3 regions of the Kitasatospora saccharophila genome follow, and region 2 is predicted to be linked to each of the others. Evidence: riboswitches for the same ligand, from Rfam matches in the RefSeq annotation. Region 2 holds a riboswitch; each other region holds the start of a gene.
What was found. Region 2 has a riboswitch for ZMP and ZTP ahead of ABD345_RS30300 (glycine hydroxymethyltransferase). Riboswitches for the same ligand answer to the same signal wherever they lie in the genome.

Region 1 (3,260 bases), on a different contig from region 2:
GCAGGAACCGCTCGTGCGGACCCGAGGCGACCGCGACGACCCGGGCGCCCTTCCACTTGGCGAGCTGCAGCCCCAGGTGCCCCACGCCGCCGGCCGCGCCGTTGACCAGCACCGTCGTCCCGGGGCCCAGCGGCCGGGGTCGGTGCTGCTCCTCCTGGAGGGGGTTCGGGTGGTCGTGCCCGAGCTCCACCAGGTGCTGCCACGCGGTGAGCCCCGACATGGCCGCCCCCGCGGCGTGCACGTGGTCGACGCCGGCCGGCTTGTGCGCGAGGTCGGCGGCGGGCGCCGTCACGTACTCGGCGTACGCGCGGCCGTCGAAGCTCGGGAAGCGGAGCATGCCGAAGACCTCGTCGCCGACCGAGAAGCCCGCCACGTCGGCCCCGACCGCCGCGACCACGCCGGACACGTCCGACCCCGGGACGACGGGGAGGCGCACGGGCGGCCTCAGCTCGGGCGGGATGCCGGGCATCCCGTCGCGCAGGTACCAGTCCGGGGGGTTGAGGCCGACGGCGTGGACCCGGACCAGCACCTCGCCCGGCTGCGGCCGGGGGACCGGCACCTCGTCGCAGCGCAGCACCTCGGGGCCGCCGAACTCGTGCAGCCGGATCGCCTTCATCGTCTTCGCCGACATGGTGATTCTCCCTCTTCCCGCAGGCGGGATAGGCTAGGCGTAGCACCGCTACGCATATCCGTAGCAGTGGTACGAATATAAGTAGCACTGCTACGCATGTCAAAGGAGGACCCTTGCGAGCCGACGCCAGGAAGAACCGCGACCACCTGCTCGCCGTCGCGCGCGTCGCCGTCGCCGAACAGGGCGCCGACGCGTCCCTGCGCGACATCGCCCGGCGGGCCGACGTCGCCCTCCCCACGCTCTACCGGCACTTCCCGACCCGGGAGGCGCTGCTCGACGCCCTGCTCCGGGAGGGCTTCGACGCACTGGCCGACCGGGCGGCCGCACTCGAAGCCTCGGACCCGCCCGAGGGCGCCCTCGTCGCGTGGCTGCGCGACTGCGTCGCGCTCGCCCGCGAGTACCGGGGCGTCACCGAGCTGATGGCGGCCGCCATCGCGGACCCCGACTCCGCGCTGCACACCTCCTGCGTCACCATGCGCGCGGCGGGCACCCGGCTCCTCACCCGCGCCCAGGACGGCGGCGCGGCCCGGGCCGACCTCGACGGCGCGGAACTGTTCGCCCTCGTCGCGGCCCTCGCGTGGCTCGGCGACCACGGCTCGTTCGTGCCGTTCGCCGACCACCTCTTCACCGTGATCACCGACGCGGTCCTGACCGGAGGGGCGGACCGCGGCGCCGAGGAGGAACGCCACTGACGCCAGGTCGGGTGCGGGTGCGGGTGCCGACGGGGGCGGGCACGGGGACGGGGACGCGGGTGTTGGCGCGGGTGCGGGCGTGAGCGCCCGGGCCCGCCCCCGCCGGAGGCTGCTAGCATCGGCGCCGTCGCGACTGGCGAGAGGTGGAGCACCACCGGGGAGCGGCACCGCACAGCACGGGACCGGCACCGTCCGCCTGGGTGTCCTCCGAAGCCGACACGCGACTTCACGGAGGGGGCCACCACCATGGACCTTCGGTACGGAATCAACCCGCAGAACACCCGCGCCCGGATCGAGCCGCCGCCCGGCGCCGAACTGCCGCTGCGCCTGCTCAACGGGCAGCCCTCGTACGTCAACCTGCTGGACGCGCTGAACGCCTGGCAGCTGGTCAGCGAGGCCGCCGCCGTGTTCGGCCGCCCCGCCGCCGCCTCCTTCAAGCACGTCTCCCCGGCCGGCGCCGCCCTCGCCGGACCGGTCGACCCGGCCGCCGCCGAACCGTACGCCCTCGACCCGGCCGCCGTCGGCCCGCTCACCTCCGCCTACCTGCGGGCCCGCGACGCCGACCCGAAGTCCTCCTACGGCGACCTGGTCGCCGTCTCGCACGAGGTCGACGCCGAACTCGCCGACCTGCTCGCCCGGGTGGTCTCCGACGGCATCGTCGCCCCCGGCTACGCGCCCGGCGCCCTCGACGTGCTGACCCGGAAGAAGGGCGGCCGCTACCTCGTCCTGGAAGCCGACCCCCGGTACGTCCCGCCCGCCGTCGAGACCCGCGAGGTGCACGGCCTGCGCCTGGTCCAGGACACCGACACCACCCCGCTCACCGCCGCCCTGCTCGCCGACGTCCGCACCGGCACCCTCACCCCCGCCGCCGCCGACGACCTGCTGTTCGGCCTCGCCGTGCTGCGCCGCACCCAGTCCAACTCGGTCTGCTACCTGCGCGACGGCGCCGCCCTCGGCATCGGCGCCGGCCAGCAGTCCCGGGTCGACTGCACCCGGCTGGCCGGCGCCAAGACCGACACCTGGTGGCTGCGCCGCCACCCCGCCGTCCGGGCCCTCGACTTCCGCCCCGAGATCCGCCGCCAGGACCGGATCAACTGGCGGATCCGCTACCTGGAGGGCGACCTCACCCCCGACGAGCGCACCCGCTTCGCCGCCGCCCTGAGCGGCGGCGGCGACGTCCCCGACGAACTCGGTCCGGACGAACGCGCCCGCTGGGCAGCCGAGTTGGACGGCGTCGCGTTCGTCTCCGACGGCTGCCTGCCGTTCCGCGACAACGTCGACCACGCCCGCCGCCACGGCGTCCGCGCGATCGCCGAACCCGGCGGCTCGCTGCGCTCCGCCGAGGTCGAGACCGCCTGCGCCGAACACGGCATCACGCTCGTCCACACCGGCCTGCGGCTGTTCCACCACTGACGGCCGGGCGCCGACGCCCCGTCACCGGCGCCCCGTCACCGGCCTTCCGCGATCGGCGTCCCGCTGTGGGCGTCCTGCTGTGGGCGCCGGGGCATCCGGTCGGTCCAGGCGCGCTGTTCGGGGGTGTCCGGGACGGCCAGGCCGCGGGCCCGGGCGATCCGGTCCCAGGTGTCGTTCGGGTCCGCGCCGGAGCGGACCAGGACGGCGGCCGCCAGCAGCGAGGAGCGGCCGATCCCGGCCCGGCAGTGCACTACCAGGTGGTCGCCCGCGGCCAGGCGCCGGGCCAACTCGTCCACCACCGGCAGGACTTCGGAGAGGACGGGGACGGTGCGGTCCGGGACCGGCACGGCGGTGAAGCGCAGCCCGGCGGCCCGGGCGAGGGACGCCTCCGCGGCCAGCCCGAGCTCGGCGGACTCCGCCGGGGTGAGCGCGCTGACCAGCCCGCTCACCCCGAGGGCGGCCAGCGCCGCCAGTTCCTCCGCCAGCCAGTCGCCGCCGCGCGGCCGGGCCATGGTGCTGAGCCG
Region 2 (3,260 bases):
GGCCCGTCCGCTCTCCCCCCGGCGGGGTGTCAGACCTCGGCGCGGTTGCGGAACTCCTCCGCGACGGCGCGGGTGGAGGGCAGGTCGCCGAGCGGTTCGCCGACCACCCGGGAGGCCAGCTCGGACGCCAGCTTGATGACGTCCTCGCGCAGTTCGGCCTCGGCCAGCACCTTGTCGGCGGCCAGCTGCACCTGCGCCTCGGCCACCAGCTGCTCGCGCTGCTGCAGCGCCTCCGCCCGCAGGGCGGCGACCAGGGCCGCGCCCTCCTCGGCGGCGGTCTGCCGGATGGCGGCGGCCTCGTGCCGGGCGGCGGCGAGTTCGGCCTGGAACTCCTGGCGGATGCGTTCCGCCTCGGCCCGGGCCGCCTCCGCGCGGGCGATCCCGCCGTCGGTCTTGTCGTGGCGTTCGGCGAGGGTGCGTTCGATGCGGGGCAGCAGCACCTTGCCGAGCGCCCAGAAGAGGGCGAAGAAGACGATCAGTCCGAGGATCAGCTCGGGCACGTTCGGTTCGAGAGGTCCCATACTCAGTATGCTATCCGCTCATCTGACGATCCGTTCGGTCGGGGCCCGCTTCAGCGCCCCTGCCCGGCAGGGGACTTCGCCCGCCGGGGCCTCCCCGTTCAGCCGCCGGTCACCCCGTCGGTGTGCTCGCGCAGCAGGTCGGCGTGCCCGTTGTGGCGGGCGTACTCGGTGATGACGTGCAGGTACGTCATCCGCAGGGACATCTCCTCCCCGTACGCGGCCAGTTGCTCGTCCAGCCCGGCCCCGGCCACCGCCAGGTCGGCGAGCCGCTGCTCCTCCAGCAGCGCCAGGTACTCCTGCTCGGCCCGCTCCGGTTCCAGCAGGTCGAAGTCGGCGTCCTTGTGGCCCTCCACCGCGTGCAGCGGCGGGACGTCCTGGGCGGCGTAGCGGATCCGGAACCACGTCCGCTCCACCTTGGCCAGGTGGCGCATCAGCCCGAGCAGCGAGAGCGAACTCGCGGGCAGCGGGCGCAGCGCGAGCTGTTCGCCGGTCAGGCCGGCGCACTTGTGCAGGAAGGTGGCGCGGTGCCAGGCGAGGTAGTCCGGCAGCAGCTCGGTCTCGGGCGCGGTGAGCGAGCCGCCGGTGCGGGTGGTGGCGGGGACGGTCCATGTCATGTGCCCGATCATGCCGACGCCCGCCCCCGGCGCACCAGGGGATTTCCCCCGCGCGCCCTCCGCCCTCCTCCGCGGACCCCCTCCCGGACCCCCTCCCGGGCCCCTTCCCGGGCCCCCTCCCGGTGCCGGCCCGCCGGTTGGTAGCATCGCGGTGAGCCGTGACTGGCGCGCTGGGATGGAAGTCACCATCGGGAAGCGGCTCCGTGCGGTGCCCCCGGGCACCGCGTGCTGTCGCCGTGCGCCTGGGCCGTCCGAATCGTCGTTCCGTACTACGAGGAGACCGCCCGTGGTCGAGTCCGTGTCCGCCCACACCTTCGGCAGCCCCGCCGCCGACACCGCCTTCCGCAGCGCCCTGGACGTGGTGCGCGCCGTCGAGCCCCGGATCGCCGCGGCGATCTCCGGCGAGCTGACCGACCAGCGCGCCTCGCTGAAGCTGATCGCCAGCGAGAACTACGCCTCGCCCGCCGTGCTGCTGGCGATGGGCAACTGGCTGAGCGACAAGTACGCGGAGGGCACGCCGGGCCGCCGCTTCTACGCGGGCTGCCGCAACGTGGACACCGTGGAGGAGCTGGCGGCCGAGCACGCCCGCGAGCTGTTCGGCGCGGAGCACGCGTACGTGCAGCCGCACTCCGGGATCGACGCCAACCTGGTGGCGTTCTGGGCGGTGCTCTCGCAGCGGGTGGAGAGCCCGGCACTGCGGCGCGCCGGCGTGCGCAACGTCAACGACCTGAGTGAGCAGGACTGGGCCGAGCTGCGCCGCGAGCTGGGCAACCAGCGGATGCTGGGCATGTCGCTGGACGCGGGCGGCCACCTCACCCACGGCTTCCGGCCGAACATCTCGGGCAAGATGTTCGACCAGCGCAGCTACGGGACGGACCCGGCCACCGGCCTGGTCGACTACGACGAGGTGCGGCGGATCGCCCTGGAGTTCAAGCCGCTGATCCTGGTCGCCGGGTACTCGGCGTACCCGCGGCTGGTGAACTTCCGCCGGATGCGGGAGATCGCGGACGAGGTCGGCGCGACCCTGATGGTCGACATGGCGCACTTCGCGGGCCTGGTCGCGGGCAAGGTGCTGACCGGGGACTTCGACCCGGTGGCGCACGCCCAGATCGTCACCACCACCACGCACAAGTCGCTGCGCGGCCCGCGCGGCGGCATGGTGCTGTGCACCTCGGAGCTGGCCGAGCACGTCGACCGGGGCTGCCCGCTGGTGCTCGGCGGCCCGCTGTCGCACGTGATGGCGGCGAAGGCGGTGGCGTTCGCCGAGGCCCGCCGCCCCGAGTTCCAGGTGTACGCCCGGCAGGTGGTCGACAACGCCCGGGCGCTCGCCGAGGGCCTGCTGGCGCGCGGCGCCACGCTGGTGACCGGCGGCACCGACAACCACCTGGTGCTGGCGGACGTCTCCTCGTACGGCCTGACCGGCCGTCAGGCGGAGGCGGCGCTGCTGGACTCCGGCATCGTCACCAACCGCAACGCCGTGCCGCAGGACCCGAACGGCGCCTGGTACACCTCCGGCATCCGGCTCGGCACGCCCGCGCTGACCACCCGCGGGCTGGGCGCGGCGGAGCTGGACGAGGTCGCCGAGCTGATCCACACCGTGCTGACGGCGACCACCCCGGTCGGCTCCTCCAAGGCGCAGTACGCGCTGGACGGGGCCGTCCGCGACTCCGTCGCCAAGCGCGCGGTCGACCTGCTCGCCGACCACCCGCTCTACCCGGGCATCGCGCTCGGCTGATCCTCCCTCCCCGGCGTCCCCGTCCGGACGCCCCCGGCCCGGCCCGCCGCCACCCCCGCGGGCCGGGCCCCCGCCTGCTCCGCCTGCCCCGCCGGGCGCCGGTGCGCCCAGGGCCGGGAACGGTGAACCCACCGCCCTGCGCACCGCGTTCCACCCCCCGCCGGGGGCCGCCGCCGGTCGGTGACCAACCAGCGGACACCCGCGACTACCGGACGGCCCGCGCCGATAGGCTCGCCCCCGCCGCGGCCGGGCGCGCGACGCCCCGGCCGCCGTTCCGCACACCTTCCGCAGGAGAACGCGCATGCTCAAGGTCAACGAATACTTCGACGGCACGGTCAAGTCGGTCGCCTTCACCTCGGCCGACGGCCCGGCCACCGTGGGCGTGATGGC
Region 3 (3,260 bases), on a different contig from region 2:
TCCCCGCCGCCACCCCCGGCGGCGGCGTCACCGGCCCGGCCGTCCTGGCCGGGCACGACGTGATGTCCACCCTGTACGTCCTCAGCCCGCTCGCCCCGGCCGCCCGGATCGCCGACGTCCTGCACACCGCGCTCGCCCCGCTCGGCGACCGCGGCCCGCTGTACGGCGTCTCCACCCTGCCGGGGGAGTGCGGCGCCTGGCTGCGCCTGCTCGGCCCCGACACCCGCTCCTGCGCGGCCGCCCTCCGCGCCGCCTGGGACGCCGTCCGCCGCGAACTGATCGGGGCCCCCGCACCCGAACTGCGCAAGACCTAGACCCGCGGCCCGGACCCGGGCCCGCACCGACGCGAATCGGCCGATCCAGCGGTGTTCGGACAGCTCAACGAGCGTCCTGGCATATGCTGCCGGGTGGTCAGGGACGACCACCACCCACCCTCGCAGGAGTGCCCGATGAGCGATCACGAGACCGGCCGCAGCACCACCCCGATCCCGGTCGGCGTCATCGGCCTCGGCGACATCGCGCAGAAGGCGTACCTGCCGGTCCTCACCGCCCAACCCGGCCTCGACCTGCGCCTGATGACCCGCGACCGGGCCAAGCTCGACCGGATCGGCGACGCCCACCGCCTCCCGTTCCGCACCACCGACCTGGGCGAACTCATCGACTCCGGCATCCGCGCCGCGTTCGTCCACGCCGCCACCGACCAGCACGTCCCGATCGTCGAGGAACTGCTCACCCGCGGCGTCGACGTCTACGTGGACAAGCCGCTCGCCTACGACCTCGACGGCGCCCGCCGCCTGGTCGCCCTCGCCGAACACACCGGCCGCTCCCTGCTGGTCGGCTTCAACCGCCGCCACGCCCCCGGCTACCTGCTCGCCGCCGAACGCCCGCGCGACCTGATCGTCCTGCAGAAGCACCGCGAGGGCCTGCCCGAACGCGCCCGCACCCTGGTCTACGACGACTTCATCCACGTCGTCGACAGCCTGCGCTTCCTCGTCCCCGGCGAGATCGAACACGTCGACGTCCGCTCCCGCACCCGCGACGGCCTGGTCGAACACCTCGTCCTCACCCTCGCCGGCCGCGGCTTCACCGCCCTCGGCATCATGAACCGGGTCTCCGGCTCCACCGAGGAGATCCTCGAAGTCTCCGGCGCCGACTCCAAGCGCGAGGTCCACAACCTCGCCGAAATCATCGACCACCGCGGCCAGCCCACCGTCCGCCGCCGCGGCGACTGGGTCCCGGTCGCCCGCCAGCGCGGCATCGAACAGGTCGTCCTGCACTTCCTCGACGCCCTCCGCGCCGGCAAGACCCTCGACGCCACCGATGCCCTGCGCACCCACGAACTCTGCGAACTCATCGTCGAGCGGATCGAATCCGCCGCGTCCTGACCCCCGTTCCCCGCCGTCCGGTCCGGCCCTCGGCTACGATGCCCGCAGGGCCGTGACTGGCGCACGGGTGGAGCACCACCGGGGAGCGGCCGCACCGCCGTTGCCGCGCGCCTGGGCGAACTCACCCCGAGACCCAGGGAGTTGCGCCCATGACCGACCAGAACCCCGTCCTCGCCCGGCTGATGGACGGCACCGCCCCCGCCCGCCGCCTCACCGACGCCACCGCGGCCGCGGCCGCCGACCTCCGCCTGCGCACCGGTGTCACCCCCTGCCTCGCCACCGTCCTGGTCGGCGAGGACCCGGCCTCCGTCACCTACGTCCGGATGAAGCGCAACCGCTGCGAGAAGGCCGGCATCCGCTCCCGCCACGTCCCACTCCCGGCCGCCACCAGCACCGCCCAACTCGTCGACGTCCTGGGCGAGTTGTCCGCCGACCCGACCGTCCACGGCATCCTGCTCCAGCATCCGGCCGGCCCGCGGGTCGACGAACGCGCCGCCTTCGAAGCCATCGCCCCCGCCAAGGACGTCGACGGCGTCACGACGCACTCCTTCGCCGCCATGTCCTTCGGCCTCCCCGGTTTCACCTCCTGCACCCCGGGCGGCATCATGCGCCTGCTCGACGAGTACCGGGTCGGGCTGACCGGCAAGCACGCCGTCGTGATCGGCCGCAGCGCGATCCTCGGCAAGCCCGCGGGCATGCTGCTGCTCGCCCGCGACGCCACCGTCACGTACTGCCACTCGCGGACGGTCGACCTCCCGTCGATCGTCCGCGAAGCCGACGTCCTGATCGCCGCCGTCGGCAGGCCCGAACTCATCCGCGGCGAACACCTCAAGCCCGGCGCGGTCGTCATCGACGCGGGCTACAACCCCGGCAACGTCGGCGACGTCCACTTCGCCTCGGCCCGCGAGCGCGCCGGCCTGATCACCCCGGTGCCGGGCGGCGTCGGCCCGATGACGATCGCGGTGCTACTGGCCCAGACGGTGGAGGCGGCGACGCGCCAACTCGGCCCGCAGCGGCAGTGATCGGACGACCGCGCACCGGCCGATGACCGGTGCGCGGTCGCCGGGGATCACTGGCCCATCACGTAGCGGACGGTCGGGCCGGTGGTCCAGCCGCCGTCCACCGCCAGCTCGGCGCCGGTGACGTAGGAGGCCGCGTCGGACAGCAGGAAGACGGTGGCCGCGGCGATCTCGGGCGCCTCGCCGACCCGGCCCATCGGGGTGTTGGGGTAGTTGCCCTCGCCGCGCTGGATCCCGGTGGACGCGGTCATCGGCGTGTAGGTCATGCCCGGGTGGACGGAGTTCACCCGGATCCGGTCCACGCCCAGCTCCACCGCGCCGATCTTGGTCAGGCCGCGCACGCCCCACTTGGAGGCGCCGTAGCCGGCGGTCAGCGCCAGGCCCATCAGGCCGGCCGCCGAGGAGATGTTCACCACCGAGCCGCCGCCCGCCGCCCGCAGCGCCGGGACGACCGTCTTCATACCGATGAACACGCCGGTCAGGTTGATGTCGAGCACCTTGCGGAAGTGCTCCACCGACTCGTCGACCAGGAAGCTCCCGGTGGAGATGCCCGCGTTGTTCACCAGCCCGTGCACCGCGCCGAACTCGGCCTGCGCGTACTCGACCGCGTCCGCCCAGTCCTGCTCCGAGCTGACGTCGTGGTGGCGGTAGCGGGCCCGCTCGCCCAGTTCGGCGGCGGTGGCCTCGCCGTCCGCGTCCAGGACGTCGGTGATCAGCACGTTCGCCCCCGCCGCGACCGCCTGCCGGGCGGTCTCCGCGCCCAGGCCCCGGGCCCCGCCGGTGATGATGACGGTCTTGCCGGACAACTCGCTCATGACTTGCTCCTCGGTGCTCGGCGCCTGGTGGGCGCCCGGTT

Region 1: it holds a riboswitch for ZMP and ZTP, as region 2 does, so the genes downstream of both, ABD345_RS03580 (phosphoribosylaminoimidazolecarboxamide formyltransferase) here and ABD345_RS30300 (glycine hydroxymethyltransferase) in region 2, are expected to answer to the same signal.
Region 3: it holds a riboswitch for ZMP and ZTP, as region 2 does, so the genes downstream of both, ABD345_RS39555 (bifunctional 5,10-methylenetetrahydrofolate dehydrogenase/5,10-methenyltetrahydrofolate cyclohydrolase) here and ABD345_RS30300 (glycine hydroxymethyltransferase) in region 2, are expected to answer to the same signal.

Annotation. Positions count from the first base shown of each region.
Region 1 covers NZ_BAAANS010000003.1:104,884-108,143, reverse strand. Annotated here, with positions in the region: gene ABD345_RS03590 (NADP-dependent oxidoreductase) at 1-631, opposite strand, end outside; gene ABD345_RS03585 (TetR/AcrR family transcriptional regulator) at 745-1,323, shown strand; ZMP/ZTP riboswitch at 1,443-1,532, shown strand; gene ABD345_RS03580 (phosphoribosylaminoimidazolecarboxamide formyltransferase) at 1,570-2,736, shown strand; gene ABD345_RS03575 (protein-tyrosine phosphatase family protein) at 2,772-3,260, opposite strand, start outside.
Region 2 covers NZ_BAAANS010000052.1:38,098-41,357, reverse strand. Annotated here, with positions in the region: gene ABD345_RS30310 (F0F1 ATP synthase subunit B) at 30-521, opposite strand; gene ABD345_RS30305 (DinB family protein) at 620-1,135, opposite strand; ZMP/ZTP riboswitch at 1,284-1,390, shown strand; gene ABD345_RS30300 (glycine hydroxymethyltransferase) at 1,422-2,870, shown strand; gene ppnP (pyrimidine/purine nucleoside phosphorylase) at 3,172-3,260, shown strand, end outside.
Region 3 covers NZ_BAAANS010000128.1:762-4,021, forward strand. Annotated here, with positions in the region: gene ABD345_RS39545 (urease accessory protein UreD) at 1-314, shown strand, start outside; gene ABD345_RS39550 (Gfo/Idh/MocA family protein) at 486-1,385, shown strand; ZMP/ZTP riboswitch at 1,428-1,509, shown strand; gene ABD345_RS39555 (bifunctional 5,10-methylenetetrahydrofolate dehydrogenase/5,10-methenyltetrahydrofolate cyclohydrolase) at 1,535-2,407, shown strand; gene ABD345_RS39560 (glucose 1-dehydrogenase) at 2,455-3,219, opposite strand.